Regions from separate parts of the Streptomyces sp. NPDC048523 genome, predicted to be linked through region 1. Evidence: riboswitches for the same ligand, from Rfam matches in the RefSeq annotation. Region 1 holds a riboswitch; each other region holds the start of a gene.

What was found. Region 1 has a riboswitch for cyclic di-AMP ahead of ACGFWE_RS17535 (NlpC/P60 family protein). Riboswitches for the same ligand answer to the same signal wherever they lie in the genome.
Positions count from the first base shown of each region.
Region 2: linked by a shared signal. The riboswitch ahead of ACGFWE_RS04960 (peptidoglycan DD-metalloendopeptidase family protein) and the one ahead of ACGFWE_RS17535 (NlpC/P60 family protein) in region 1 are both predicted to bind cyclic di-AMP.
Region 3: linked by a shared signal. The riboswitch ahead of ACGFWE_RS33490 (M23 family metallopeptidase) and the one ahead of ACGFWE_RS17535 (NlpC/P60 family protein) in region 1 are both predicted to bind cyclic di-AMP.
Region 4: linked by a shared signal. The riboswitch ahead of ACGFWE_RS21220 (C40 family peptidase) and the one ahead of ACGFWE_RS17535 (NlpC/P60 family protein) in region 1 are both predicted to bind cyclic di-AMP.

Region 1 is NZ_JBICWQ010000003.1:368,356-375,715, reverse strand. It holds gene ACGFWE_RS17545 (M23 family metallopeptidase) at 1-1,065, shown strand, start outside; gene pcrA (DNA helicase PcrA) at 1,112-3,595, opposite strand; cyclic di-AMP (ydaO/yuaA leader) riboswitch at 3,907-4,052, shown strand; gene ACGFWE_RS17535 (NlpC/P60 family protein) at 4,061-5,206, shown strand; gene ACGFWE_RS17530 (hypothetical protein) at 5,247-5,600, opposite strand; gene ACGFWE_RS17525 (NlpC/P60 family protein) at 6,060-7,121, shown strand; gene ACGFWE_RS17520 (response regulator transcription factor) at 7,125-7,360, opposite strand, start outside.
Region 2 is NZ_JBICWQ010000001.1:1,079,835-1,087,194, reverse strand. It holds gene ACGFWE_RS04965 (alpha-galactosidase) at 1-1,686, shown strand, start outside; cyclic di-AMP (ydaO/yuaA leader) riboswitch at 1,993-2,154, shown strand; gene ACGFWE_RS04960 (peptidoglycan DD-metalloendopeptidase family protein) at 2,159-3,073, shown strand; gene ACGFWE_RS04955 (DUF6250 domain-containing protein) at 3,320-4,039, shown strand; gene ACGFWE_RS04950 (SGNH/GDSL hydrolase family protein) at 4,182-4,967, shown strand; gene ACGFWE_RS04945 (TetR/AcrR family transcriptional regulator) at 5,104-5,712, opposite strand; gene ACGFWE_RS04940 (Glu/Leu/Phe/Val dehydrogenase dimerization domain-containing protein) at 5,761-6,939, opposite strand; gene ACGFWE_RS04935 (MBL fold metallo-hydrolase) at 7,116-7,360, shown strand, end outside.
Region 3 is NZ_JBICWQ010000007.1:300,809-308,168, reverse strand. It holds gene ACGFWE_RS33495 (M16 family metallopeptidase) at 1-1,082, shown strand, start outside; cyclic di-AMP (ydaO/yuaA leader) riboswitch at 1,275-1,438, shown strand; gene ACGFWE_RS33490 (M23 family metallopeptidase) at 1,452-2,204, shown strand; gene ACGFWE_RS33485 (GntR family transcriptional regulator) at 2,394-3,089, shown strand; gene ACGFWE_RS33480 (HPr family phosphocarrier protein) at 3,216-3,497, opposite strand; gene ACGFWE_RS33475 (GNAT family N-acetyltransferase) at 3,695-6,532, shown strand; gene ACGFWE_RS33470 (DUF5998 family protein) at 6,584-7,171, shown strand; gene ACGFWE_RS33465 (alkaline phosphatase family protein) at 7,171-7,360, shown strand, end outside.
Region 4 is NZ_JBICWQ010000004.1:52,983-60,342, forward strand. It holds gene bioB (biotin synthase BioB) at 1-611, opposite strand, end outside; gene ACGFWE_RS21190 (8-amino-7-oxononanoate synthase) at 760-1,887, shown strand; gene ACGFWE_RS21195 (DUF397 domain-containing protein) at 1,926-2,147, opposite strand; gene ACGFWE_RS21200 (helix-turn-helix transcriptional regulator) at 2,157-3,017, opposite strand; gene ACGFWE_RS21205 (ATP-binding protein) at 3,232-3,690, shown strand; gene ACGFWE_RS21210 (LysR family transcriptional regulator) at 3,697-4,611, opposite strand; gene ACGFWE_RS21215 (LysE family translocator) at 4,699-5,319, shown strand; gene ACGFWE_RS21220 (C40 family peptidase) at 5,425-5,898, opposite strand; cyclic di-AMP (ydaO/yuaA leader) riboswitch at 5,902-6,113, opposite strand; gene ACGFWE_RS21225 (hypothetical protein) at 6,415-6,720, opposite strand; gene ACGFWE_RS21230 (ATP-dependent Clp protease proteolytic subunit) at 6,728-7,360, opposite strand, start outside.

The sequences.
Region 1 (7,360 bases):
ACGCAGACCTTCGACACCGGGACGTACGACGCCACGCAGTGGAACTCCGAGGGCACGGCGGCCGACCCGCAGCCGACGGCCACCTTCGAGCAGGCCGGGTACGACGAGACCCACGCGTACGGCGAGGCGAATCCTTACGGCGACGCCTACGCCGAACACACCTCGCACGACGGCGAGTCGAACGCCACTACCGACACCACGGCCACCACCGACACCGGCGAATTGCCCGCCGTCCTCGACGCCGACGCCCCGCTCCTGGACGACCAGGAAGAGGCACCCCAGGCGTCGGCGCCCGCCCCCGGCTCCCGCGTCGCCGCGCGCAACGCGGGCCGCTCCCGCCGCCGTATGCCCGCCAAGCGCTCCGCGCTGCTGACGATCGCCGTTCCCTCGGCTTGTGTCATGGGGGTCGCCGGGATCGCCGCCGCCTCGGTCGGCACGCTGACCGGCGACGACAAGGACACCTCGACGACCCTCGCGGACACGAGCGCCGTCAAGCCGGCCATCGCCAACAACAAGCTGGACACCCAGCTCGAGAGCCTCAGGGCCGGTGCCGACGACTTCGCCGACCGGGCCAGCCGCACACAGGAACGCATCGACCTCAAGACTCAGCAGTTGGCCGAGAAGAGGAAGGCGGCGGAGGAGGCGGCCCGCAAGGAGCGGCTGCGCCCGAAGTTCGCGCTTCCGGTCGCGCAGCGGGGTCTGAGCGCCTACTTCGGTCAGTCCGGCGTCAACTGGATGTCCGTCCACACCGGCATCGACTTCCCGGTGTCGTACGGCACGACGGTGATGGCCGCGACCGACGGCACCGTCCGCACGCAGTGGAACAGCGCGTACGGCAACATGATGGTCGTGACGGCGAAGGACGGCACCGAGACGTGGTACTGCCACCTCTCCAGCTACCGCGTCGCCTCCGGTACGACGGTCAAGGCCGGCGACCCGATCGCCTACTCCGGCAACTCCGGCAACTCGACCGGACCCCACCTGCACTTCGAGGTGCACCCGGCGGCCGGTTCGGCCATAGACCCGCTGCCATGGCTGCGCAGCCACGGACTGGACCCGACGTAATTCCTCGGGCCCAGTCCCCCTTCCGGCCTTCCGGCCCTTTCCGGAGCTACAGCTTCTCCACCGGCGCGTACCGCAGCAGCAGCCGCTTCGGCTTGGCCTCTCCGAAGTCGATCGTGGCCTCGGCGTTCGCGCCCGTGCCCTTCACTCCGACCACCGTGCCGAGACCGAACTGGTCGTGGGTGACACGGTCGCCGACGGCCAGGGACACCACCGGCTTTTCCGAGGTCCTGCGCGTCGCGAAACCGGACGCGCCCGACGCCGAGGAGCGGGAACGGGACGACGACAGTGAGGCGGCAACCCCAGAGACCGGCCCCGCGGGAGCGCCGACCGCCCCCGTGCGCTTCCAGTCCACGTGCTGCGCCGGGATCTCCTCCAGGAAGCGGGAGGGCGGGTTGTACGACGGCTGCCCCCACGCGCTGCGCAGGGAGGACCGGGTCAGATACAGCCGCTCACGCGCACGCGTGATGCCCACGTACGCCAGGCGCCGCTCCTCCTCCAGCTCCTTGGCCTGGCCGAGGGCGCGCATGTGCGGGAAGACGCCGTCCTCCATGCCGGTGAGGAAGACGACCGGGAACTCCAGGCCCTTGGCGGTGTGCAGGGTCATCAGGGTGATGACGCCGGAGCCGTCCTCGTCCTCGTCGGGGATCTGGTCGGAGTCGGCGACGAGCGCGACCCGCTCCAGGAAGTCGGAGAGCGAGCCGGTCTCCTCGCCCTCGCCGGACTCCTGCTCGAACTCCAGGGCCACGGCGGCGAGTTCCTGGAGGTTCTCGATGCGGGTCTCGTCCTGCGGGTCGGTGGAGGCCTGCAACTCGGCGAGATAGCCGGTGCGTTCGAGGACGGCTTCCAGGACGGTCGCCGGGCCCGCGCCGGACTCGACGATCGTCCGGAGCTCCTCCATCAGCACGTTGAACCGCTTCACGGCGTTGGTGGAGCGCGCGGCCATGCCGTACGCCTCGTCGACGCGCTTGAGCGCCTGCGGGAAGCTGATCTTCTCGCGCTGGGACAGGGCGTCGATCATCGCCTCGGCCCGGTCGCCGATGCCGCGCTTGGGGACGTTGAGGATCCGGCGCAGCGGCACGGAGTCCTCCGGGTTGGCGAGGACGCGCAGGTAGGCCAGGACGTCCCGGATCTCCTTGCGCTCGTAGAAGCGGACGCCGCCGACGACCTTGTACGGCAGGCCGACGCGGATGAAGACCTCTTCGAAGACACGGGACTGCGCGTTGGTCCGGTAGAAAACGGCGACATCGCCGGCCTTCGCGTCACCCGCGTCCGTGAGGCGGTCTATCTCGTCGGCGACGAACTGCGCCTCGTCGTGCTCGGTGTCGGCGACATAGCCGGTGATGCGCGCGCCCGCGCCGGCGTTGGTCCACAGGTTCTTGGGGCGGCGGGACTCGTTGCGCTCGATGACGGCGTTGGCGGCGGTGAGGATCGTCTGGGTGGAGCGGTAGTTCTGCTCCAGGAGGATCGTCGTCGCGTCCGGGTAGTCCTCCTCGAACTGGAGGATGTTGCGGATGGTCGCGCCGCGGAAGGCGTAGATCGACTGGTCGGCGTCACCGACGACACAGAGCTCGGCGGGCGGCAGGTCGTGCTCGCTCGGCGGCACGTCCACCGGGTGCTCGGTGGTCCCGACCAGCTCCCTGACCAGCGCGTACTGCGCGTGGTTGGTGTCCTGGTACTCGTCGACGAGGACATGCCGGAAGCGGCGGCGGTAGTGCTCGGAGACGTCGGGGAACGCCCGGAGCAGGTTGACCGTCGTCATGATCAGGTCGTCGAAGTCGAGGGCGTTCGCCTCGCGGAGGCGCGACTGGTACATGGCGTAGGCCTGGGCGAGGGTCTTCTCGAAGCCGTCGGTGGCCTGCGCGGCGAAGTCCTCCTCGTCGATCAGCTCGTTCTTCAGGTTGCTGATCTTGGCGCTGAAGGACTTCGGGGGGTAGCGCTTGGGGTCGAGGTCCAGATCGCGGCAGACCAGGGCCATGAGCCGCTTGGAGTCGGCGGCGTCGTAGATCGAGAAGGAAGAGGTGAACCCGAGCTTCTTCGACTCCCTCCGCAGGATCCGCACGCAGGCGCTGTGGAAGGTCATCACCCACATCGCGTTCGCGCGCGGGCCCACGAGCTGCTCGACGCGCTCCTTCATCTCGCCCGCGGCCTTGTTGGTGAAGGTGATCGCGAGGATCTGGCCCGGGTGGACATTGCGCTCGCCGAGCAGGTGGGCGATGCGGTGGGTGAGCACCCGGGTCTTGCCGGAACCGGCGCCGGCCACGATGAGCAGCGGGGTGCCGGAGTGCACGACGGCCGCGCGCTGGTTCTCGTTCAGCCCCTCCAGGAGTGCGGCCGGGTCCACCACCGGGCGCGGGGCTCCGTCGCGGTAGTAGGCGTCCCGGTCCGGGGGCACGTCGAACTTCCCACCGAACAGGTCGTCCGGAACGGGTTCCGGCACGTGGTCGTCCTCGGGCGGCGGCGGGGGCTCCTCCGCATGCCCGCGAGGGGCCTGGAGGTCCGCCAGGAAGCTGTCGTCAAAGAGGCTGCTCATCGCTCTCCGAGTCTAGGGTGCCCCACTGACAGCCCGCCGCCGCCCTAAGAACATCCATCCTCCCGTCACGGTCCGTGACGGGTCCCGGACCGATGTGCCGTGCCCAGAGCGCCAGGAACGGCGAACACCCCCTCACCACGACAGATCATCCCGAATCCCCGCCGTGGAGCGACGCCCGCGATGAAGGTCACGAAAATGTATCGGGCATATCGACCACCAACCTTCACACGGGCCACACCCGTTGGCTACCGTTCCGGTCAGGCCGTACGACCCTCTCCGGCGAACGTCGCCGGGCCGCACGGCCTCCGCCGAGTCCGCAGGCGCCGCCGCGCGCCCGGAGCCGGGGACCCACCGAACCCGGGGTGAATCGGCCGACTCCCGCCTACGGGAGCGCCGTAGGGCAACCCTTCCCGCCCCACCCCGACAGCTGACCCGGTAGGCGGAGCACGGAAGGAGTCGCCTCCCTTGGCGTCGCACCGCAAGTCGCGTCCCGTCGGTACGCGCGTAGCAGGCATACGGACCCCGGCCCTCGCGACGGCCGCCCTCACCTCCGTGGCCCTGCTGTCCCAGTCGGCGAACGCCGCGCCGGGCGATGACAAGCCGAGTCTCGAAGAGGTCGAGAAGAAGGTCGACGACCTCTACCGCCAGGCCGAGTCGGCGACCGACACCTACAACGCGGCCAAGGAGAAAACGGCCAAGCAGCGCAAGCAGGTCGAGACGCTCCTGGACGACGTCGCCCAGCGCACCCAGAAGCTCAACGAGGCACGCGAGGAACTCGGTTCCTTCGCCGCGGCCCAGTACCGCACCGGTGCCGCCGCGCCCGACACGGCGACCTTCCTGCTCGCCGACACCCCGCAGGACTACTTCGACCAGACGCAGCTGATGGGCCGCTTGACGAGCCGCCAGAAGGGCGCGGTCGACGACTACGTCTCCGAGCAGTCCGCGACGATGAAGAAGCGCCAGGAGGCCTCCCAGAGCCTTCAGGCGCTCACCGACACGCAGAGCAACCTGAGGACCGCCAAGGCGACCGTCCAGAAGAAGCTCGCCGACGCGCGCGGGCTGCTGTCGGAGCTGACCGCCCAGGAGAAGGCGCGCCTCGCGGCGATCGAGAAGCGCGAGCAGCAGGAGGCGGCCCGCAAGGCGGCGGAGCTGGCGCGGCAGCAGGCGGCGGCGGAGAAGGCCGCCCAGGAGACCGCCCAGAAGGCCACCGGCCCACAGGAGAGCACGTCGACGGCGGCCGACTCCTCGTACGCCACCAGGGCCGCCAAGGCCCTCGCCTTCGCCCGCGCGCAGATCGGCAAGCCGTACGTCTGGGGCGCCACCGGCCCCGACTCATACGACTGCTCAGGGCTCACCCAGGCCGCCTGGAAGGCCGCCGGCGTCGACCTCCCCCGCGTCACCTACGACCAGGTCGGCGCCGGCACCACGGTCTCCCTGGCCGACGCCCAACCCGGTGACCTGGTCTTCTTCTACGGCGACATCAGCCACGTCGGCCTCTACATCGGCAACGGCATGATGATCCACGCCCCCAAGCCGGGCGCGTACGTCCGCGAGGAGTCGATCTACTACGACGGCGAGTCGGGGATCCACAGCGTGGTGCGCCCCGCCTGAGGCCGTCGCGGCGGGGCGGTCGGCTCCGCCCGTACCGCGGTCAGGTCCACAGCACCGCGATGAAGATGTTGGCCGTGGTCAGCGCGCCGACCAGGCCGAACAGGCTCTTGTCCACCTTCTCGTCGTCCCGTTTCACATAGACGAGGCCGAGGATCACGATCAGCAGGGCCAGCTTCACGCCGATCTTGATGTTGTTGACGTGCTGGTCGTCGGCCTGGTTGAGGCCGACCAGGATCATCCCGGTGACCAGCATCGTCGCGGCGCCGTGCAGCATCGCGGGGACGAACCGGGCGGTGCCCCGGCCCATCGCCTTCATCTGGGTGAGGAAGCCGCCGAGCAGCGCGGCGATGCCGATGATGTGCAGGCCGACGAAGAGATGGATGAGTACGTCCATGAGGCCGGAGCCTATGCCGGGGCCCGAGGGGCACGCGCACCGGGCCCTGTGGGTGGATCTCGCATATATGCGGCCCTTAGCACTCCACGTCGGCCGTGCGCCCCGGAATCGCTACTTCGGTCAGCGCACCGCGCGAAGGCGACGGCGCCACCCCGGCATCACGGTCACCTTCGGTCACCGGGCGGTCCTCTGGCGGCAGTTCCGCACAACGCGTTACCTCCCGGACACGCTCAGGTTTAGCGTCCTCCCTCAGGTGACCGGCTCCCCACCGCCGCCCGGGCCAGGGGCGGCAGTCGGCCACCACCGCCGAGAAAGGTCCGGCGGCGGCCTGCTCCCCCTGTGCGGGCCGTCGCCGGACGCGCACACCGCCCCGGGCGGGTCGTACGGCCGCTCACCCCTGGCGTTCGTACGTCCCTGAGCCTCGGGGCGGGCGATCGCAGGAAAGGACGTGCAGTCCACGTGGCAGCGCACCGCAAGCCCCGCAGCCGCTCGGCCGGCGGCCATACGGTCCGTACGGCAGCGACCATCGCCCTCGCGGGGGCGGCGACCGCGACGGGCTTCGACGGGATCGGACACGCCGAGCCGCAGCTCACACCGGCGCAGGTCGAGGCGAAGGTGGACCAGCTGTACCAGGAGGCCGAGTCGGCCACCGAGAAGTACAACGGCGCGAAGGAGAAGGCCAAGGCGGCCGAGACCCGGCTGGAGAGCCTGCGGGACCAGGCGGCCCGCAGGACGGAACAGCTCAACGAGGAGCGGGACGCGCTGGGTTCGATGGCCGCGGCGCAGTACCGCGGCGGCGGCCTCGACCCCGCGATGCAGCTCGCGCTCACCGACGACCCCGACCGGTACCTGGACAGCGCCGAGTTCGCCGAACGAGCCGGTAACCGCCAGGCCGCCTCCGTGGCGAACGTACGCCGGCAGCTGCGGGAGATCGAGCAGCTGCGCGGGGCCGCGCACATCGAGCTGGCCTCGCTGAAGTCGCGCCAGGCGGAGCTGAAGCGCCACAAGAAGACGATCACCGGCAAACTGGGCGCGGCCCGCCGTCTGATGTCCCAGCTGCCGGCCGAGGAACGGGCGGTGCTCGGCGCCGACGGGGACCGCGCCTCACGGGCCGCCACGGGGGCACGCGACGAGCTGACGTCCCCCGGCGCGGCCACTGCGACGGCCCCCAACTCCCGCGCCGCAGCGGCCGTTTCCTACGCCTACGCCAAGCTCGGCAGCCCCTATGTCTGGGGCGCCACCGGTCCGGACGCCTTCGACTGCTCGGGGCTCATCCAGGCCGCCTACCGCTCGGCGGGCATCTCCCTGCCCCGCACGACCTACGCCCAGATCGACGCCGGCCGGCGCGTCTCCCGCTCCGAACTCCTCCCCGGCGACCTGGTGTTCTTCTACTCGGGCATCAGCCACGTCGGCATGTACGTCGGCGACGGGCAGATGATCCACGCTCCGAACCCGTCGGCACCGGTGCGGGTGGCGCCCATCGACCAGATGCCGTTCGCGGGCGCCACGCGCGTGGTGTGAGCGTCAGACCAGCCGCCGCGCCGTCGCCCACCGGGTCAGCTCGTGACGGTTGGAGAGCTGGAGCTTGCGCAGGACCGCGGAGACATGGGACTCGACCGTCTTCACCGAGATGAACAGCTGCTTGGCGATCTCCTTGTAGGCGTAGCCGCGCGCGATGAGCCTCAGCACCTCCCGCTCGCGCTGGGTGAGGCGGTCGAGGTCCTCGTCGACCGGCGGGGCGTCGGTGGAGGCGAAGGCGT
Region 2 (7,360 bases), on a different contig from region 1:
GTGATCCTGGACAACCAGGGGCAGGACCCGGTCGAGCTGCTGCGCGCCGACTCCGCCACCTGGACCCTGCCGGACCGCGAGGACGGCTGGCGGCTGTCCCAGCTGCACGGCCGCTGGGCCGCCGAGTCCCTGCTCACCCGGACCCCCCTCACCTACGGCGAGAAGGTCATCGGCAGCCGCCGCGGCCACACCGGGCACCAGCACCTGCCGTGGGTCGCCCTCGACACCGAAGCCACCGAGGAGCACGGCGAGGTCTACGGCGTCGCCCTCGGCTGGTCGGGGTCCTGGCGGATCGCCGTGGCGCAACTGCCCGACGCGCGCGTGCAGATCACCGGCGGCGCCGGATACGACGACTCGGGTCTGCTCCTGCTGGCGGCCGGGGAGTCCTTCACGACGCCCGTCTTCGCCGGACTCTGGAGCGACGGCGGCTTCGGCGGCGCGAGCCGCACCTGGCACGCCTACCAGCGGGCCCACGTCATCCCGCACGCGGACCAGGACCGACCCGTACTGTTCAACTCCTGGGAGGCCACGAACTTCGACATCTCCGAGGAGCAGCAGCGCACCCTGGCGCGACGGGCCGCGGCGATGGGCGTAGAGCTGTTCGTGGTCGACGACGGCTGGTTCGGTGCCCGCACCAGCGACCGGGCCGGGCTCGGCGACTGGACGCCCAACCCCGACCGCTTCCCCGCCGGCCTCAAGCCGCTCGCCGACTACGTGCGCACGCTCGGCATGCAGTTCGGCATCTGGGTCGAGCCGGAGATGGTCAACCCGGACAGCGAGCTGTACCGCGCCCACCCGGACTGGGTGCAGTACCAACCGGGACGGAAGCGGACGGAGCTCCGCAACCAGCTCGTACTGAACCTCGCGCGCGAGGACGTCCAGGAGTACCTGTGGGAGCGGCTCGACGCTCTCCTCTCCTCGGCCCCGATCGACTATGTGAAGTGGGACTTCAACCGCTGCTTCACGGACGCGGGCTGGCCCGGTGAGTCCTACCCGCAGCGCCTGTGGGTGGACCATGTGCGCGGCTTCTACGCCCTCTTGGACCGGTTGCGGGAGGCCCACCCGGGCGTGGCCTTCGAGTCCTGCTCGGGGGGTGGCGGCCGGATCGACCTCGGGGTGCTCAGCCGCACCGACCAGGTGTGGACCTCGGACAACACCGACCCGCTCGACCGGCTCGCCATCCAGCACGGCTTCAGCCAGATCCATCCCGCGCGTGTGATGGCCGCGTGGGTGACCGACAGTCCCAACACCCAGCTCAACGACCGGGTGAGCTCGCTGCGGTTCCGGTTCGTCAGCGCGATGGCCGGGGTTCTGGGGGTCGGCGGGGACCTCGCGGAGTGGACCGAGGAGGAGCTCGCCGAAGCCGCTCGGTGGGTGGGTCTCTACAAGGAGATCCGGCCGGTGGTGCAGCGCGGCGACCTGTACCGGCTGCGGCCTCCGCAGGGCGGGCTGAGCGCGGTGCAGTACGTCCTCGGGGACGAGGCCGTCGTCCTCGCCTGGCTGCAGGCGCAGAAGTACGGTGAGCCCGCGCCCTCGCTGCGGCTGCGCGGGCTCGACCCGACAGCGTCGTACGAATGCCTCGAAACGGGCGAAGTACACCGAGGGGGCGTATTGCTTCATCACGGACTCCGTACCGGTGTGCGCGGTGACCTCGATGCGACGGTTATCCGACTGCGTCGCATCTAGGGCTTGTGCCCGAATTGGCAGGTTCTCTCCCAACTCCTTTCGGCTTGAGGGTTCCTGTGAATTCGTGACGTGAGCAGCGTCATATTCGTGACGGTGTGTCGCCCGTCATGTTCACGTAATTCGCAGGTTTCTCAAGGGGATTCGGGTCGGGTGAAGGGCGTCCGATTCACGCAGGGTGACCGGTAATTCTCATACGGGATCAACAGGAACGCAGGCACAGGGAACCCTTCACTTGTCCCTTTGCGTCTTGCTCGCTTACGTTCACCCCCGATCCGGTCGGACGCCCAATCCTGCCGCCGAGCGGATTCCCCACACTCACCCACCCGTGCAAGGCAGGAGCGGGGGACCCACAGGTAGAACCGCCTGTTCCGGTCTCCGGAACGGCTTGGGGTTAAGGCGCGTCCAGGCGCGTCCGGGCATCTCCAGCCCGCACCCGACAGCTCACCTCGCAGGCGCCGGAGAGGAATTCGTCATGCCCGCGAAGGGTAAGCACCGCCGTCCGAAGTCTCAGCGCTTCACCCGCTCGATCGCCGTCGCCGGAACCGGGGGCGCCGCGCTCGCCCTCCCGCTCATAGGGGCCACCGGCGCGCACGCCGCCACTCCCCAGTCCGTGCCGGAAAAGGCCGTTCAGTCGCTTCCGGTCACGCAGAAGTCCGCCGAAAAGGCGGCCGCGAAGAAGACCTCTACGGTGCGCACCTATTCGGTGCGCGTCGGCGACTATCTCTCGAAGATCGCCGATGAGCAGAACGTCAGCGGTGGTTGGAAGAAGCTGTACGCCGACAACCGTTCGGCGATCGGAGACGACCCGTCGCTGATCCACCCCGGTCTGAAGCTCTCGATCGGCAAGAAGGTCAAGGCGAGCACGACGAAGACCCAGTCTTCCTCTTCGTCCTCGGCGAAGACCGAGAAGGCCGAGTCGAAGAAGTCCTCCGCGAACTCGACGGCCGCCACCCAGAGCTCCGCCGCCACCAGCTCCAGCGGCTACACCCTTCCGGTCACCGGCGCCACGATCGGCACCGGCTACCGCGTGGCGGGCAGCATGTGGTCCAGCGGCTACCACACCGGCGTCGACTTCGTCGTCCCGACCGGCACCTCGCTCAAGGCCGTGGCCGCGGGCACGGTCGTCTCCGCGGGCTGGGGCGGCGCCTACGGCAACCAGGTCGTCATCAAGCTGAACGACGGCTACTACGCGCAGTACGCCCACCTGTCCCAGCTCTCCGTCTCGGCCGGCCAGACCGTGACCGAGGGCCAGCAGATCGGCCTCTCCGGCGCGACCGGCAACGTCACCGGCCCGCACCTGCACTTCGAGATCCGCACCACGCCGGACTACGGCTCCGACGTGGACCCCGTCGCCTACCTCCGCTCGAAGGGTGTCGCCGTCGGCTGACGCCCCCCTGTGCCACTGAAGGCCGGACCCCGATCCCCGGGTCCGGCCTTCGGTGTTTCCTCATGATCACTTCGTTGCGTTCTTGTGGCGGATGCGCTCGGGGCGTCGACAGGGGGAGGAAGGGCGCGGCACAGTGAACTCTCCAGCCGAGTAAGCGCTTTCTGGGATCCTCGTCTCTTCAGGGTCCTCGTCCCTAGGGTCCTCGTCCCTAGGGTCCTCGTCCCTTCACGGAAGGAACCGTCCGTCATGACGACCACGCGCAGAGCCTTCGGGGCCCTCGCCGCCGGCGCCGCCCTGGCCGCCCTCGCCCCCGCGGTCACCGCGAGCGCCTCGCCCCGACACCGCCGCCTCATCGCTCACGACGACTTCCGCCACGGCCTCGGCCGCTGGGCCGTCGAACTGGAGCAGGGCGGCACGGTCACCGCGCGGCGCGGGGTCCTGGAGGTCGATGTGCCGGCCGGTGCGACGATCTGGTTCAGGCAGCCGCTCGAAGGGCCGTACGTCCTGGAGTACACCGCCACACCCGTGTCCGCGGGCGGGGTCAACGACCGGGTGTCCGACCTGAACAACTTCTGGAACGCGGTCGACGTCCGGTCTCCCCACGACCTCTTCGCCACCCACCGGGGCGGGGCGCTCGCGGAGTACGACTACCTGAAGACGTACTACTCGGGCTACGGCGCCAACTACAACACCACGACGCGGCTGCGCCGTTACGTCGGAGAATCCGGGGTACGGCCCCTGGTCCACGACTACACCGAGCCGCTGCTGGTCGCGAACGAGCCGAACCGGGTGCGGATCGTCTCCGACGGCTCCACCGTGCAGTGGTGGAACAACGGGCGGCTGGTCTTCGACTACACCGACCCGCAGCCGTACACGCATGGGCACTTCGCGTTCCGGACCACCTGGAGCCACTTCCGGATCAGTGACTTCAGGGTGTGGCGGTCGCAGCGTCAACATTCCTCATGAGATGCCTATTCCTGGTTTGGCCAACACTTTAGGAGTGGCTTATCTCACCGACCGTCAAGTCCTTCTTACGGTCGCGTAGGTCACATTCGAAGGTGAATCATGAACGGCTGTGGCAGACGATTCGAAGAACGACAGCAGCTCAGTGATCGGGTCGTACGTGGCGGTGGGGGACAGCTTCACCGAGGGCGTCGGCGACCTCGGCCCCGACGGGGCATTCGTCGGCTGGGCCGACCGGTTCGCGGTGCTTCTCGCGGACCGGCGGCCCGAGGGCGACTTCAGGTACAGCAATCTCGCCGTACGCGGGAAGCTCCTCGACCAGATCGTCGAGGACCAGCTTCCGCAGGCCGTCGAACTGGCACCGGACCTGGTGTCGTTCTGCGCCGGCGGCAACGACATCCTCCGGCCCGGTACCGACCCCGACGAGGTCGCCGAACGCTTCGAGCGGGCCGTGGCCCGGCTCACCCAGGCGTGCGGCACGGTCATGGTGACGACCGGCTTCGACACCCGTGGTGTGCCCGTGCTCAAGCATCTGCGCGGCAAGATCGCCACGTACAACGGACATGTGCGGGCCGTCGCCGACCGGTACGGGTGCCCGGTGCTCGACCTGTGGTCCCTGAAGACCATCCAGGACCGGCGGGCCTGGGACGGCGACCGGCTGCACCTCTCCCCTGAGGGGCACACGCGCGTGGCGCTCCGTGCGGGACAGGTGCTGGGACTGGAGGTGCCGGCGGATCCCGACCAGCCCTGGCCGCCGCTTCCCCCGCGCGGGCCGCTGGACGTGCGGCGGGACGATGTGCACTGGGCCCGGGAGTTCCTGGTGCCGTGGATCGGGCGTCGGCTGCGCGGCGAGTCCTCCGGGGACCACGTGACGGCCAAGGGCGTGCTGTCGCCGGATGACATCAAGAGCCGGATCGCTCCGGTGGCCTGAGTCGTGTGCGAGACCGGTGCCGGGCGGGGCGGATCTCGCCCGGCGGCCGCCGTGAGGCCCTCCACCTGGCCTTCGTGAGGCCCTTCGCCTGGCCTTCGTGAGGCCCTCCACCTGGGCGCCGGCCCGCGTATCGCCGCTACCCGGACCTCGTGCCGTCCAGGCCGAGTTCCCGTGCCAGGGCCTCGTCCACCCACTCCTGGGCCCGGGACCTGGCCACCGCGCCCGCGTAGGACGTCAGTTGGACGGCCAGACCGTCCAGGAGGGCGGTGAGGCGCAGAGCGGTGGCTTCCGGGTCCGGGCAGGAGAACTCGCCCGCGGCCACGCCCTCGGCGATCACCTCCGTGAGCGCCGCCTTCCAGCGTCTGTCCAGGTCACGGGTGACCTCCTGGAGCGTCGGCTCACGCAGGGCCACCGCCCAGCCCTCGATCCACAGCCGCCAGCCCTTGGCCTGGCCCGTCGGGGCGTACCAGCGCACGGCCGACCGGAGCCGGCGCAGGGCGCTCGTGCGGCGGCCGAGAAGCTTGCGCAGATGGGCCAGGTCGTCCTCGGCGGCGTAGGTGAACGCGGCGGCGACCAGCTTCTCCTTCGTGGAGAAGTGATAGAGCACCAGGGCGTTGCTCACCCCGAGCGCCGAGGCCACGTCGGCGATCCTGACGGCCGCCACGCCCCGAGCCTCGATCTGCTCGATGGCGGCCCGCAGCAGCTCCTCGCGCCGCTCCGCCACTGTCAACCGCACTCTCGCCACGGGATCACCCTAGCCGTCCCCCTGCGGGTCCTCGCCTGTCGGGCCAGGTCAGCGGTACCAGCCGAACCGCTCCGCGATCACCGGCAGCCGGTCCGCGACCAGTGCGTGCGCGGCGGCGCGCGGTGAGGTGCCGTCCGCCTCCGCACGCGCCAGCAACTGCCCGGCCAGAGCGCGCATCGAACGTCGAATGTGCGCGAAGGCCTCGTCCGGATCCGCGCCGATGTCGCCGAACAGGGTCCACCACCACCAGGCATTGGTCCCGGAGTTGACCACGACGTCCGGCAGGACGGTCACCCCGCGCGCGGCCAGCAGAGCCTCCGCCGCGGGCAGGACGGGCATGTTGGCCGCCTCGACGATCCAACACGCCCTGATCCGCTCCTGGTTCCCGCTGTCGATCGCGTACGAGACGGCCGCGGGCACGAGCACCTCGGCGTCGAGCGACAGCCAGGCATCGCCGGGCAGTTCGCGGTCGGCGGGGCGCAGGGCGGAGCGGTCCACGGTGCCGTAGGCGTCCCGGGCGGCCAGCAGCGCCTCGACGTCGAGCCCTTCCGGGTTGAAGATCGTGCCCTTGATGTCGGCGACGGCCACGACCGTCAGCCCCGCGCGCGTGAGGAAGCGGGCCGTGGCCCCGCCCATGGTGCCGAGCCCCTGTACGGCCACACGCGTGCCCGCGTACGGCACTCCGGCCGCGTCCAGGGCCGCGAGCGCCGACTCGGCCACCCCGCAGCCGCCCGCCAGCTCGTCGAGCCCGATGCCGTCCACCTCCACGGCGAACGCGTCCGCGAGCCGGCGCCGGGCCGCGGCCTCGTCGTCGAGCAGTGGATAGACCGCCTGGATCGAGGAGACGAGACCGGCCTCCGCGGCCGCCCGGTCCACCAGGTCCTGGCTGAGACCGAGGTCCTCCCCGGTCGTCCAGCAGCTTTCGACGTACGGCCGCATGGCGCGCAGGTAGCGCACGAGCAGCCCGTACGCCTCCGGGTCCCGGGGGTCGCAGTCGATGCCGCCCTTCGCCCCGCCCAGCGGGACGTACCGCGCCGCGGGGTCGTAGTGCAGGGCCTCCTTCATGGTCATGCCGCGAGCGAGCCCGGCGACCTCGTCCAGCGTGCAGCCCGGGCGCATCCGCAGGCCGCCGCTGGCGACACCCCGCACCAGCCGGTCGACGACCAGGAAGCCCTGGCGGCCGGTGACGTGGTCGGTCCAGGTGAGCGACAGCAAGGGGGTGGTCACGCGGGCTCCGGGGTGGGCAGGCTGCTACTGAACGGGGGGTCAGTATTGGTATCCGGGTACGCCCTGTCAACGTGATCCGCCTCCACGGCGTCCTTGTCCGTGTGACCGGGCAGACCCCGGCGCTGTCAGAGGGGCGGACCATAATGGGTGCCTCAGCGACTCCACATGGAGGTACCGTGACCGGCTTCCGTCCCCTGAGCTCCGGGCTCCGCGCGCTGCAGCCCGCGGCCTTCGGCGCGGACCCGAGCGGTGAGCGCATGGCGCGCATCCGTAGATCCCCCCACTTCGAGAACGGTGTCTTCCAGAACCCCGGCGGTACGGCCCGGACCCGTCCCGACGCTTCGGCGATCGACCTCGCCAAGGCCTTCTTCGACAGCGACGGCCGCCGGCAGCGGGCTCCCGAAGGCCGGATCCCGGTACA
Region 3 (7,360 bases), on a different contig from region 1:
CCGACCACCCGGGCGTGCGCCTCAGCCTCGAAGTACCGGCCTCCCGCCTCGCCAAGGCCCTCGGTCTGCTGGCCGACGCGCTCAGGGCGCCCGCGTTCGCGGACAGCGAGGTCGAGCGGCTCGTCCGCAACCGCCTGGACGAGATCCCGCACGAGCTGGCCAACCCGTCCCGTCGCGCCGCCAAGGAGCTCTCCAGGGAGCTGTTCCCGGCGGACTCGCGCATGTCGCGCCCGCGCCAGGGCACCGAGGAGACCGTCGAGAACATCGACTCCGCGGCCGTACGCGCCTTCTACGAGAAGCACGTGCGCCCCGCCACCGCGACCGCCGTGGTCGTCGGCGACCTCACCGACATCGACCTGGACGCGCTGCTCGCCGACACCCTCGGCTCCTGGACGGGGTCCACGGCCCGGCCGCGCCCCGTACCGCCGGTGACCGCCGACGACACCGGCCGGGTCGTCATCGTGGACCGCCCTGGCGCCGTCCAGACGCAGCTGCTGATCGGCCGTATCGGCGCCGACCGGCACGCACGCGTGTGGCCCGCGCAGGTGCTCGGCACGTACTGCCTCGGCGGCACTCTCACCTCCCGCCTGGACCGCGTGCTGCGCGAGGAGAAGGGCTACACCTACGGCGTACGGTCGTTCGGCCAGGTCCTCAGGTCCGCCCCGGACGGCTCGGGCGCCGCGATGCTCGCCATCAGCGGCTCGGTCGACACCCCGAACACCGGTCCCGCCCTGGACGACCTGTGGAAGGTGCTGCGCACGCTCGCCGAGGGCGGTCTGACCGACGCCGAGCGCGATGTCGCCGTACAGAACCTCGTCGGTGTGGCACCGCTCAAGTACGAGACGGCCGCGGCCGTCGCGAGCACGCTGGCCGACCAGGTCGAGCAGCACCTGCCCGACGACTACCAGGCGACCCTGTACCAGCAGCTCGCCGCGACCGGCACCGTCGAGGCCACCGCGGCCGTCGTGAACGCCTTCCCGGTGGACCGGCTGGTGACGATCCTGGTCGGCGACGCGGCCGCCATCAAGGAGCCCGTCGAGGCGCTCGGCATCGGCGAAGTCAAGGTCGTGACGGCCGAGTAGCGGGACCCCGGCCCCAGGGGCCCTGGTGACGCAAGCGTCACCAGGGCCCCTGGATGTCCGAATTGGGCAGGAGGTTGCCTGTCTGCCCTGTGGGATGCGCTACAAATCCCGTGATCGGTTTGGGGATTGAAAGTGGCCCCGCTTAGCGTCCTCTGGGCTGTCCGTCAGGCACTGCGCCGCGTCCGCGGCACCGGACAGCCATCGCCGAGTCCCCGCATGGCGCGAGCCAGGGGAGCCGGGGACCCAACCATGCGTCCCTGGGGTGAATCGGACGCCCGCGCACCGCGAGGGGGTCCGTAGGAGACCTTCCTGCTCCGAACCCGTCAGCTAACCCGGTAGGCGAGAAGGAAGGAAAGGACCGGCCACCACATGGCGTTCACCTGCGCCACCGGGAAGCACCGTCGTCCCAGCCGTATGAAGCGCACCACCGCCCGCGCGGCGGGCGTCGCGGCCCTCGCCACCACCGGCGTCATCGGCACCATCGCAGCCCCGGCGTTCGCCGCCGACAACTCCGTCGAGCAGACCGGTCTCATGCCCGTCGTCAGCGTCGGAGAGTCCCTCGCCGACCAGCTCGACGCCCAGGCCGAGGCGCAGGCGCAAGCCGCCGCGCAGAAGAAGGCGGCGGCGGAGGCCAAGCGCAAGGCCGAGGCGCGCGCCAAGGAGATACGCGAGGCCAAGGAGCGCGCCGCCCGCGAGGCCGAGCGCAAGCGCCTCAACCGCTTCGTCGCCCCGATCTCCGGCTCCTACGTGTCCACCGGCTACAAGAGCGGTGGCTCCCTGTGGTCCTCCGGCAGCCACACCGGTGTCGACTTCCACGCCGCGAGCGGCACCTCGGTCCACGCGGTCGGCCGCGGCACGGTCGTGGAGACCGGCTGGGGCGGGTCGTACGGCAACCAGATCGTGATCAGGATGGCCGACGGCACGTACACCCAGTACGGCCACCTGTCGTCCATCGGCGTCTCGGCCGGCCAGTCGGTCACCCCCGGCCAGCAGATCGGCCTCTCCGGCGCGACCGGCAACGTCACCGGCCCGCACCTGCACTTCGAGGCGCGCACCACCCCCGAGTACGGCTCGGACATCGACCCCGTCGCCTACCTGCGCTCGCACGGCGTGAACGTCTGACGACCCACCGCGCGATCTCCGCGAGGCCCCGGCTCCCCGAGCCGGGGTTTTCGTCGTTTCCGGGGCCCCGTTGTCCAAAAAATATCCCCGGATTCCGGTCCGCCGTCGGAAATTCCCGCTCATTGCAATAGAGTCACTGAACACACGTCAATCGGCGACGTTTCACGGGGATTAAGACGGAGGTCGGACATGCGTATTCCGGCGCACTCGGTATGCACGGCGATCCGGGACGACATCGTCGCCGGTGTCCACGAGCGCGGGAGCCGGCTCACCGAGGAACTGCTCGCCCGCCGCTACGGCGTCTCCCGGGTCCCGGTCCGCGAGGCCCTGCGCACACTGGAGGCCGAGGGCTTCGTGGTGACGCGGCGGCACGCGGGCGCGTGTGTGGCCGAACCGACCGAGCAGGAGGGCGCCGACCTCCTGGAGATGCGCATGCTTCTCGAACCGCTCGGCGCCTCCCGGGCCGCCCAGCGGCGCACCGAGGCCCATCTGAAGGTGCTGCGCGGCCTGGTCAGGCTGGGTCAGGAGCGGGCCAGGCGCGGCAACAGCGACGATCTGCGCTCGCTGGGGGGCTGGTTCCACGAGACGCTCGCGCAGGCCTCCGGCAGCCCCGCGCTGACCTCGATGCTGACCCAGCTGCGCCACAAGATCGCCTGGATGTACCTCGTGGACGCGCCCGCCAACCCGGTGGAGTCCTGGGCGGAGCACGGCGCGATCGTGGACGCGGTGGCACGCGGGGACGGCGAGCGCGCGCGGGCGATCACGGCGCTGCACACCGAGCGCTCGAGCGCGGTGCACCGGCTGCGGTTCACCTCCGGGCAGGACCGCGCGGACCGTGTGAGGACCTCGCAACATCCTGTAAACGTGACAGGTCTGCGGCATTAACACGGGCACCGTATACAAAGGGGTGGGAATTCGAGGGGGAGTATTTCCGCTGCCCGTAAAAGGGAAATGCGAAGGGCCCGCCCGGTAATTCGGGCGAGCCCCTCGGTGCTTTTAAGGCACCGTCCCTCAGACGGTCTCGGGAAGCTCCTCGAGCCCCTCGGCGACCAGCTTCGCGAGCCGGTCGAGGGCCGCGTCCGCGCCCTCGGCGTCGGAGGCGAGGACGATCTCCTCGCCGCCCTGGGCGCCCAGGCCGAGAACGGCCAGCATGGAGGCCGCGTTGACGGGGTTGCCGTCGGCCTTGGCGATCGTCACCGGGATACCTGCGGCCGTGGCGGCCCGGACGAAGATGGAAGCGGGGCGGGCGTGAAGGCCCTCGGCCCAGCCGACGTTGACGCGGCGCTCAGCCATGTGATGCTGCCCTTCGGTGTTCAGGGTTGTCTAGACCAGTTTCCCACACGTGAAGCGCCCCCGGACAGGACCTGAGGTTCCTGCCGGGGGAGTGGTCGGACCGCGGCCTCGGCCCGACTTCCGTCCTTGCGCGTCCTCGCGTGTTCTCCACAGACTGCCTCGCGCCGTTGTCGTACGCGAGCCGTACTCTGGGGCCCATGCAGAGCGCGTCGGACCGGCACGAGTACCCCGCCCACTGGGAGGCCGACGTGGTGCTGCGCGACGGCGGCACCGCGCGCATCCGGCCCATCACCGTCGACGACGCCGATCGCCTGGTCAGCTTCTACGAGCAGGTCTCGGACGAGTCGAAGTACTACCGCTTCTTCGCGCCCTACCCTCGCCTGTCCGCCAAGGACGTCCACCGCTTCACGCACCACGACTTTGTGGACCGGGTGGGACTCGCCGCCACGGTCGGCGGCGAGTTCATCGCCACCGTACGCTACGACCGCATCGGCGCCGACGGCATGCCCGCCACCGCCCCCGCCGACGAGGCCGAGGTCGCGTTCCTGGTCCAGGACGCCCACCAGGGACGGGGCGTCGCCTCCGCCCTCCTCGAACACATCGGGGCCGTCGCCCGCGAGCGCGGCATCCGGCGCTTCGCCGCCGAGGTGCTGCCCGCCAACGTCAAGATGATCAAGGTGTTCACCGACGCCGGGTACACCCAGAAGCGCAGCTTCGAAGACGGCGTGGTGCGCCTGGAGTTCGACCTGGAGCCCACCGACCGCTCGCTCGCCGTGCAGTACGCGCGCGAACAGCGCGCCGAGTCGCGGTCCGTGCAGCGGCTGCTCACCCCCGGCTCCGTCGCCGTGGTGGGCGTCGGACGCGCCCCGGGCGGTGTGGGCCGCAGCGTGCTCGGCAACATCAGGGACTACGGCTTCACCGGCCGCCTGTACGCCGTCAACAAGGCGTTCCCCGAGGACCAGAAGGACCTCGACGGCATCCCCGCACACCGCTCGGTGCGGGACATCGACGGCCCCGTCGACCTCGCGGTCGTCGCCGTACCGGCCGAGCATGTGCCCGAGGTCGTCGCCGAGTGCGGGGCACACGGCGTGCAGGGACTCGTCGTGCTCTCCGCCGGGTACGCCGAGAGCGGCCCCGAAGGGCGCGAGCGCCAGCGTGAACTCGTGCGCCACGCACGCGCGTACGGCATGCGGATCATCGGCCCGAACGCCTTCGGCATCATCAACACCTCCGCGGACGTCCGTCTCAACGCCTCACTGGCCCCCGAGACCCCCCGCCCCGGCCGGATCGGCCTGTTCGCCCAGTCCGGCGCCATCGGCATCGCCCTGCTCTCCCGGCTGCACCGGCGCGGCGGCGGGGTCACCGGCGTGACCGGCGTCTCCACCTTCGTCGCCTCCGGCAACCGCGCGGACGTCTCCGGCAACGACGTCCTGCAGTACTGGTACGACGACCCGGACACCGACGTCGTCCTCATGTACCTGGAGTCCATCGGCAACCCGCGCAAGTTCACCCGCCTCGCCAGGCGTACGGCGGCGGCCAAGCCCCTGGTCGTCGTGCAGGGCTCGGGCACCGCCCCGCAGGGCCACGCCGTCCGCGCCACCCGCCTGCCGCACGCGACGGTGTCCGCGCTGCTGAGGCAGGCCGGAGTGATCCGCGTGGACACCATCACCGAACTCGTGGACACCGGCCTGCTGCTCGCCCGCCAGCCGCTGCCCACCGGACCCAAGGTGGCGATCCTCGGCAACTCCGAGTCGCTCGGCCTGCTCACGTACGACGCGTGCGTGGCCGAAGGGCTGACGCCCTCACCCCCGCTGGACCTGACCACCGCGGCCGCGCCCGAGGACTTCCACGCGGCCCTCGCGCGCGCGTTGGCGGACGACTCCTGCGACGCGGTGATCGTGACGGCCATCCCGGGGGTCGGCGAGGGGTCCGCGGGAGACGCCGCCCTCGCCGAGGCGCTCAGGTCCGCGGCGGAGCAGGTCCCCGGCAAGCCGGTCCTCGTGGTCCACGTCGAACTCGGCGGCCTCGCGGAGGCCCTGTCGGCGGCGACCAGCACCGCGCCCCAGGCCACCGCGGGCCCACCGAAGATCCGTGCCGACCACCCGTTCCGCGCCTTGGACCGGCTGCGCACCGCACCGGGCCCCGCGGAGACGTCCGCCCCCGGGAACGGCGACCGCCTCATCCCCGCCTATCCCGCCGCCGAGCGCGCGGTGCGGGCCCTGGCCGATGTCGTGCAGTACGGCCAGTGGCGCCGGGAGTCCGCCGAACCGGGCAAGGTGCCCGAGTACGAGAACATCGACGAGAAGGGCGCCGCCACCCTGATCGACGGCCTGCTCACGCGCGGGCAGGGCCTCACCATCGGCACCGAGGACACCTGCCGACTGCTCGCCGAGTACGGCATCCAGGTCCACCGCGCCCTGCCCGCCGCCACCTCCGACGCCGCCGTCGAAGCCGCCGCCACCCTCGGCTACCCGGTCGCCCTCAAGGCCACCGCCCCGCACCTGCGCCACCGCGCCGACCTAGGCGGCGTACGCCTGGATCTCGCGGACGAGGAGCAGCTGCGGCGGGCGTACGCCGAGCTGACCGAGTTGTTCGGCACGCCCGACGAACTGCGGCCCGTGGTGCAGGGGATGGCCCCGCGCGGGGTGGACACCGTGATCCGGGCCGTCATAGACCCCGCCGCCGGCGCCGTGCTGTCCTTCGGGCTCGCCGGGGCCGCCTCCCAGCTGCTCGACGACACCGCTCACCGGCTGATTCCGGTCACCGACCGGGAGGCGGCGAGCCTCGTCCGATCGATCCGGACCGCGCCGCTCCTCTTCGGCTGGCGCGGTTCCACCCCGGTCGACACCCCCGCCCTGGAGGAGCTCCTGCTGCGGGTGTCCCGGCTGGTCGACGACCATCCCGAGGTCGTCGCGGTCACCCTGGAGCCGGTCGTCGTCGCCCCGCGCGGCCTGAGCGTCCTCGGCGCCTCCGTACGGCTCGCGCCACCGCCCGCCCGCGACGACCTCGGCCCGCGGACCCTTCCCGCGTACTGAGCGGCGGCGAGCGGTGCCTCGCAGTCAGCGCGCCACCGTAGGATGGACGTCATGGCCAAGACCAGTACGACGACCCAGGGGCTGCGTGCGGCGATCGAGCGCAGCGGCTACTACCCGGCCCTCGTGGCCGAGGCGGTGGAGTCCGCGCTGGGCGGCGAGCCCATCCGGTCGTACCTGGTCCACCAGGAGACGACGTTCGACCAGAACGAGGTGCGGCGGCACGTGACCGTGCTCGTCCTCACGGGCAACCGCTTCATCGTGAGCCACACCGACGAGCAGGCCGCGGACAGCACGTCCCCGACGCCGTACGCCACCACCTCCACGGAGTCCGTGAAGCTCGGCCGGATCTCGTCGGTCGTGGTCAGCCGGGTCGTCGCGAACCCGGAGCAGTACCAGCCGGGCACCCTGCCCCGCGAGGTCGTGCTGACCATCGGCTGGGGCGCCGTCTCCCGTATCGACCTGGAGCCCGCCGCCTGCGGCGACCCCAACTGCGAGGCGGACCACGGCTACACCGGCAGCTCCACCGCGGACGACCTGAGCCTGCGCGTCAGCGAGGCGGGGGACGGCCCGGACACCGTGCGCCAGGCGCTCGCCTTCGCCCAGGCCATCTCCGAGGCGACCGCGGACGTCCCCCGCTGATGGTGCAGCCCGCAGCCTGGGACCACCCCGAACCCCTGGCCCTCGACACCGCGCCCGTCCCCGAGTACGGCACCGGCTCCCTCGCCGACCTGCTGCCCACCCTCGCCGCCGGCATGGCCGTACCGGACATGACCGCCACGATCCAGGAGCTCACCCCCTCCGACCGGAACTGCGTGTTCCTGATCGACG
Region 4 (7,360 bases), on a different contig from region 1:
CCCGAGCAGGCGGAGAGCCCGGCCGCGTGCGCCTTGTTCACGGTGTCGACCCGGTCGGCGTAGGTGTGCGTGGTCGTGATGTCGCCGTAGGTCGACTCGGAGGTGTTGAGGTTGTGGTTGTAGGCGTCCGCGCCGGCCTCGCGCAGCCGCTCGGCCTGGCCGTCGGAGAGCAGACCCAGGCAGGCGCACACCTCGACGCCCTCGTTCTGGTCCTTGATCGCCTTGATGGTGCCCGCGACCCGGTCCACGTCACGGTCGGTCGGACCGCGCCCGGAGGCCACCAGGCAGACCCGCTTGGCACCGCCCGCCAGACCGGCCGCCGCGGCCTGGGAGGCCTGCTCCGGCTTCAGCCAGGTGTACTTCAGGATGCCGGCCTCGGAGCCGAGCCGCTGCGAGCAGTACGAGCAGTCCTCGGGGCACAGCCCGGACTTCAGGTTGACGAGATAGTTGAGTTTCACCCGGCGCCCGAACCAGTGCCGGCGCACCTTTCCGGCCGCGGCCACCACGTCGAGCAGGTCGTCGTCGGAGGTGGCCAGCACGGCCAGCGCCTCCTCGCGGGTCGGCAGCTCGCGCCGAAGCCCCTTGTCCACCAGCGTGTTCAGCAGGTCCATGAGAGCCGATCCTGTCCTACGAACCCGCTCCGGGCCAAGGTAGGGATCGCACAACACACCCGCTGTGACGTGTGGGTATTGCCACACCGTAGGTAGCGTTTCCTGCCGCTAGGGTCTGTCCGTTGTCTACAAAAGCCCCGGAGGACCCATGGCGTTCGGCTGGATCGACGAGCAGGCGGCGGCGCGCCGGCGGGCCGGACTCGTACGGACCCTGCGGCCGCGTCCGGCCGACTCGCCGTTGCTGGATCTCGCGAGCAACGACTACCTGGGCCTGGCCCGCCATCCCGAGGTCGTGGAAGGGGCCGGGGCGGCCGCGCGGACCTGGGGCGGTGGCGCCACCGGATCCCGGCTCGTCACCGGAACCACCGAGCTGCACACCGAACTCGAGCGCGAACTGGCCGAATTCTGCGGCTTCGAGGCCGCGCTCGTCTTCTCCTCCGGATACGCCGCGAACCTGGCCGCCGTCACCGCGCTCGCGCCGCACGGCTCGCTGATCGTCTCCGACGCGGGCAACCACGCCTCGCTCATCGACGGCTGCCGGCTGGCCCGCGGCACGGCCCAGGTCGTCGCGCACGCCGACCCGGACGCGGTGCGCAAGGCGCTCGGCACGCACGACGGCCCGGCCATCGCCGTGTCCGACACGGTCTTCTCGGTGGACGGCGACGCGGCGCCCCTGGCCGGCCTCGCCGAGGCATGCCGGGAGCACGGCGCGGGCCTGGTCGTCGACGACGCCCACGGCCTGGGTGTGCTCGGTACCGGCGGCCGCGGCGCCCCGCAGGCGGCGGGACTCGCGGGCGCCGACGACGTGGTCGTCACGGTCACGCTGTCCAAGTCGCTCGGCAGCCAGGGTGGTGCCGTCCTCGGCCCCGCACGGGTCGTCGCACACCTGGTCAACGCGGCACGGACGTTCATCTTCGACACCGGTCTGGCACCCGCGTCGGCGGGAGCCGCCCTCGCTGCCCTGCGGCTGCTCGGCCGTGAGCCCGAGCGGGCCGCACGCGCGCGCGAGGTGGCGACCGGACTGCACGCACGCCTGACCGCCGCGGGTCTGGAAGCGGTACCTCCGGACGCCGCGGTGGTCTCGGTGCGCGCGCCCTCCCCGGAGGAGGCCGTTCAGTGGGCGGCCGACTGCCGTGCCGCCGGGCTCTTCGTGGGCTGCTTCCGGCCCCCGTCCGTGCCCGACGGCATCTCACGGCTCAGGCTGACCGCCCGCGCGGACCTCTCCGAGGAGCAGATCGAACGCGCTGTGCGGGTGATCGGTGAAACACGACCATGAGTCGGCGTGACACGGCCGTGCTCCCGGTGGACCGACGGTCAGAACGCGGCTGTGAAGCCCGCCCAGCTCTCGGGGGAGAAGAGCAGCGCGGGTCCCTCCGGATTCTTGGAGTCGCGTACGGCGAGCAGCCCGGCACAGGGCCCGGCCGACGGCCTCGCCGTCTCGACGCAGTTGTTCGCCCCGGTGCTGTAGCTGCTGCGCAGCCAGCGCACTTCGGGCAGTTCCGTAGCGGTGGTTACGTTCCGAGGCAGTGCGGACATGGTGCCTCCTTACGCGCCGTCACCCATCCCGGCGAGGTAATCCAACGACTCCTCGGGCGAAAGGGCGTGGGCCTGAAGGGTGTTGAAGGCCTCGGTGTAGGCCTGGAGGTCTTCTTTCCGTTCGAGGTAGAGGCTACTCGTCAAGTGGTCGAGAACAACCACGTCCAGATCAGAAGTGCGCGAAAATGAGAAGATTACGAAAGGCCCGGTGATACCCACATGCGCCCCGGCAGTGAACGGCAGTACCTGCAGCCGCACTTGGGGCAGCCGCGCCGCCTCCAGAAGTCTCCTCAGCTGCCGGGCCATCACCTCGGGGCCGCCCACCTCCCGCCGCAGCACCGCCTCGTCCAGGACGGCGCTCAACTCCAGAGGCGGCTGGGCGCGAAGGATGTCCTGCCGGGCCAGCCGTACCTTGACCAGTGCGTCGAGACGTTCGTCGTCGAGGCCGTCGACCGCGGCCCGGGTCACCGCGCGGGCGTACTCGGGCGTCTGCAGCAGCCCGGGCACGACCGAGGTCTCCAGCGTGCGCATCGCGCTCGCCTGGGCCTCCAGACTGATGAAGTCCCGGTACGTCGGCGGCAGGACACCCCGGTACGCGTGCCACCAGTGGTGCCGGCCGCCGCTCTCCTCGGAGCCCGCCAATACCATCAGCAGCTCCCGCAGATTCGCGTCCCCGACGCGGTAGGCGTCGAGAAGTAACCGCACATCGGCCGGTTTCACCCCGCTGGCACCGGTCTCGATGCGGCTCACCTTCGACTGGTGCCAGCCCACGAGCCGGGCGGCCTCACCGCTGGTGAGCCCCGCACTCGCGCGCAGCGCACGCAGTTCGGCGCCCAGTTTCCGCCGGCGCACCGCGGGGCCGTGCTGCATGGCGCTACTCCTTACTCCCTACGAGCCGCCCGAATACGGTCTCGCGTCGCAGAGTTCACCGCTTCGAGCGACAGATATATGCACATCTTGGTGGATCGGCACCCGTCGCAGCCGCGGTGATGGCACTCTGACGATGAACCACCAGTCCGGGACCGTACTCGAACCATCCGCACCGTGTCGGACTCCGGTCCCGTGGGAAAGGGACGACGTCGCCATGGCAGACCACCTGGAAGCATCCGTCACTCTGCCGAGCGAACCCGCCTCGGTCTCCGCGGCCCGCACCTATGTCCTGAGCACACTGGCGGAGTGGGGGCTGCCGTCCACCACGGACACCGCCGAGACCGTCCGGCTCATCGTCTCCGAACTCACCACCAACGCCGTACAGCACACCTTCGGGCAGTCACCCACCTTCACGGTGGACATCGAGCTGGACCGTGACGAACAACTGCGCATCGGGGTCACCGACAGCCACCCCCGTTTCCCCAAGCGGCTGCCGGCCGCGGTCCAGCAGGACAACGGGCGGGGGATGGTGATCATCCGCTGGCTCGCCGCCGAGTACGGCGGCAAGCTGAGGGTCAGGCCCACCCGGGAAGGCGGCAAGACCGTCTCCGTCGAACTCCCGTGGACGGTTCCGGTGCAGCCGGTCACGGCGGCGGGGCAGCAGGAGCCGTAGGAGAGCTCATACCGGCCGCGCGCGGCCGAACGCTCCCCGCAGCAGCGCCCGGAAGGCGTCCGCCGCGGGTGCCGCCTCGCCGGTCCGGTGGACGACCGAGATCGTACGGCGCAACGCGCCGGCCTCCAGCAGCCGCGTGCCCACCGGAGTGGCCGCCGTCCGAGCCACCATCTCCGGCACCACCCCGACCCCCAGCCCCGCGCTGGCCAGCGCGCACACCAGGGCGTATCCCGGGGTCGCCACCAGCACCGACGGTGTGGTCCCGATCCGGGCCAGCACCGCCTCCACCTCCCGCCGGGCCGGATGATCCGGCGCCATGCTGATCAGCGGCTCACCGGCGAGCTCCGCCAGCGGCAGCCGCGTCGAGCCGCCCGCCAGGGCATGCCCGGGGGCAGTCACGAGGACCAGCTCCTCGGTCAGCAGCGGTTCCGCGCTCAGGGTGGCCGGGAGGGCGGGGGGCTCGCCCGGCTCATAGGCGTGCGTCAGCGCCAGGTCGATCTCACCGGCCGCCACCGCGGTGATCCCGGCCGTGGGTTCGTGGAAGGCGACCGACAGCTCCACGTCCGGGTACGCCCGGCGGAACGTGCTCAGCACTGGCGGCAGCAGCTGAATGCCCGCCGTCTGGAAGGTGCCCAGCCTGAGCGTGCCGCCCGACAGGCCGGTCAGCCGGGCGAGTTCGTGCCGGGCCCGGTCCAGCTCGTCCAGCACCCGCCTGGCCCGCGCCACCAGCAACTCGCCCGCACCGGTGAGCCGCGTGCCGCGGTGATGCCGTACGAGAAGAGCGGTACCCGCCTCCCGCTCCAGCTTGGCCAGCTGCTGGGAGAGGGCGGGCGGGGTGTAGCCGAGGCGCTCGGCGGCCCGGGTGATCGAGCCCGCCTCCGCGACGGCGACCAGGGCGGCGAGGCGGACCGGGTCGTACATGGCGAGGCCTGCCTAAAGGAGTGCTTAAGGGAAACCCAGGTTATTCGACATACCTGCTGAAGGCTCCGGCGCGGCAGGCTGGTCCGCATGAACGGACAGATCGTCGCCTTCACCGGGATCGCCGCCGGCATGGTCGCCATGCCGGGCGCCGACTTCACCGTCGTCGTACGCAACGCCCTGGTCTCCCGCCGGGCCGGGGTCGTCTGTGCGCTCGGCGTCGTGGCCGGGCTACTGGTCCACACGGCGCTCGCGGTGGCCGGGGTCGCCGCGGTGCTCACGGCCGTGCCCGCGCTGTTCCGGGCGCTTCAACTGCTGGGCGGGGGTTATGTGCTGTACCTGGGTGTACGGACCCTGCTGGAGCTGCGGCGGACCGGCACGCAGACCGTCGTCGAGGCCGACGTGGCGGTACGTCCCCTGCGGCAGGGCTTCGTCACCAACGCGCTCAACCCCAAGGTCCCCATCACCTTCCTCAGCCTGTTGCCGCAGTTCGTGCCCCAGGGGAGCTCCACGCTGCCCAGGACGCTGCTGCTCGCGCTGATCGTGGTCGCTCTCGCGCTGGTGTGGTTCCCGGCGGTAGCCGTGCTCGTGGACCGGCTGGGGCGGTGGCTGCGCCGGCCGCGGGCGGCCCGGGCCGTCGGCGGGGTCACCGGAGGCGCGTTGACGGTTCTCGGCGTGATGCTCCTGGCCGAGCCGCTGCTCGCGGTCTGACCACCTCGCTTTGCGCCGACGGAGGCATCGGGGCGGCTGTGCCGTCCTGCGCTTCGGAAGCCCGAGGGGGCGGCGGGAGGTCAGGTCGCCGCCGCCCCCTCGGGGTCACTTGACCCGGCCGTACCAGACGCTCTTCGTCCAGATCTTCTGCAGTCGCACCACGTCCCCGGTCTTCGGGGCGTGCCAGATCTTTCCCTTCCCGGCGTAAATGCCGACGTGGTACACGTTCGAACCCGAGTGGAAGAACACCAGGTCGCCGGCCTTGCGGCTGCCCACGCCGATGTGGCGGGTCTTGTTGTACTGCTGGGCCGCCGTGCGCGGGAGCTTCTTGCCCGCCTTCTTGAACGAGTACAGCGTGAGCCCTGAGCAGTCGAAGCGGCGGGGCCCTGTGGCGCCGTACTTGTACGGCGAGCCCTTCTTGGAGGCCGCTACCTTGAGTGCCTTCGTCGCAGGTGTCGCGGCCGCGGCGTCGGGCGCGAGGCCCGGGACCACGACGGAGCCGCCCACGGCGGCGATGGCGAAGGCCGAGGCCGTACCGGCCCGGACCATCAGCGACGGGACACGATTGAGCGCAGTCATGCGCAACCCTTCGTCAGCCGCCTGTGAAGGATGACCTGTCGGATTCGGGCTGGCGAAGTTGCCCGGCCGCTGACGCGGCTTCACCCCAAGGGACACTCGGCGCGGTCATGGCGTGACCGTTCCGGCGACCCGTCGTGCTTGGGTCCTCCACTCCTGCCGATCCACTTCTGTCGACCGGTCATCCGGGCGGCGGCAGGACTCGGCGTCCGCCCGGATCGCCCCGCCACTGCGGCGGGGGCTTGTCGTCAGACAGGGATCTTGGCGCACGGAAGTGCGAAAAGCCCAACGGAACCGTTGATTTGTGGTGTTACTCACCACTCACCCGTTTGGGTGGACACCCCTTCGAAGGAAGGGGTGTCGAGGGGTTCACAGACCCCCGGACCAGCACGGAAGGGTCTCATTCCGGTCCCGAAACAGGCGCGTTGTGCAACTCCGACGCTCGCAAAAAAGGAGCCGCGCCTCCTCCAATAGGGGGTACGTCGTTTGGTCCGTTTCGACTCAGCTCCGGACGCCTCGTCAACTGTCGGGCCCCGGAGGCACGGTGACCCGGGCCGTACGCCGCTCGCCGTCCAGGACCCGCAGCGCCCGCGCCAGCGTCGCGGCGTGCAGTTCGCGCTCACCCCTGCTGTGCATCAGCACGAGCGCGTCGCGCAGCTCGGTCGCCCTGCTCACCAGCGCCTGCGCCGCGCGCAGTCCGCCGTAGGTGTCCTCGCGCCGGGCCGGGTTGATCCGGCCCAGCAGGTCGACCACGTCGAGATAACGGTCGATCAGTTCACCCTCGGCGCGCGTGAGCGCGGGCAGCGGTGGAAGGTCAGGCACCATCGACGGCTCACCTCGCGCCCGGCGCGGTACGGGAGGGCCTGCGGCTCGGGACGATCGCGTCCGCCAGGCCGTAGTCCACGGCGCCCCGCGCGTCCAGGACCTTGTCGCGCTCGATGTCCGCGCTCACCTGCTCGGGGCTGCGGCCGGTGTGCCGGACCAGCATCTCCTCCAGGCGGGCCCGCACCCGGACCAACTCGTCGGCCTGAATGGCCAGATCGCCGGCCTGCCCCTGCACCGGCTCGCTCAGCGCGGGCTGGTGGATCACCACCCGGGCGCCCGGCAGGACGGACCGCTTGCCCGGCGTGCCCGCCGCCAGCAGCACCGCCGCGGAGGAGCCGGCCTGGCCGAGGCATGTCGTCTCCACGTCACAACTGACGTACTGCATCGTGTCGTAGATCGCCGACATCGCGCCGAACGAGCCGCCGGGGGAGTTGATGTACAGCGAGATGTCCCGGTCGGGGGCCTGGTACTCGAGGTACATGAACTGCGCCATCAGGTCGTTCGCCGAGGTGTCGTCGATCGGCGTCCCGAGGAAGACGATCCGCTCCTCCAGCAGCTTCGAGTACGGATCCGTCGTCGTGTGCCCGTAGCTCGTGCGCTCATGGAACTCGGGCAGGACGTGACGTGCGGTGGGTCGGGT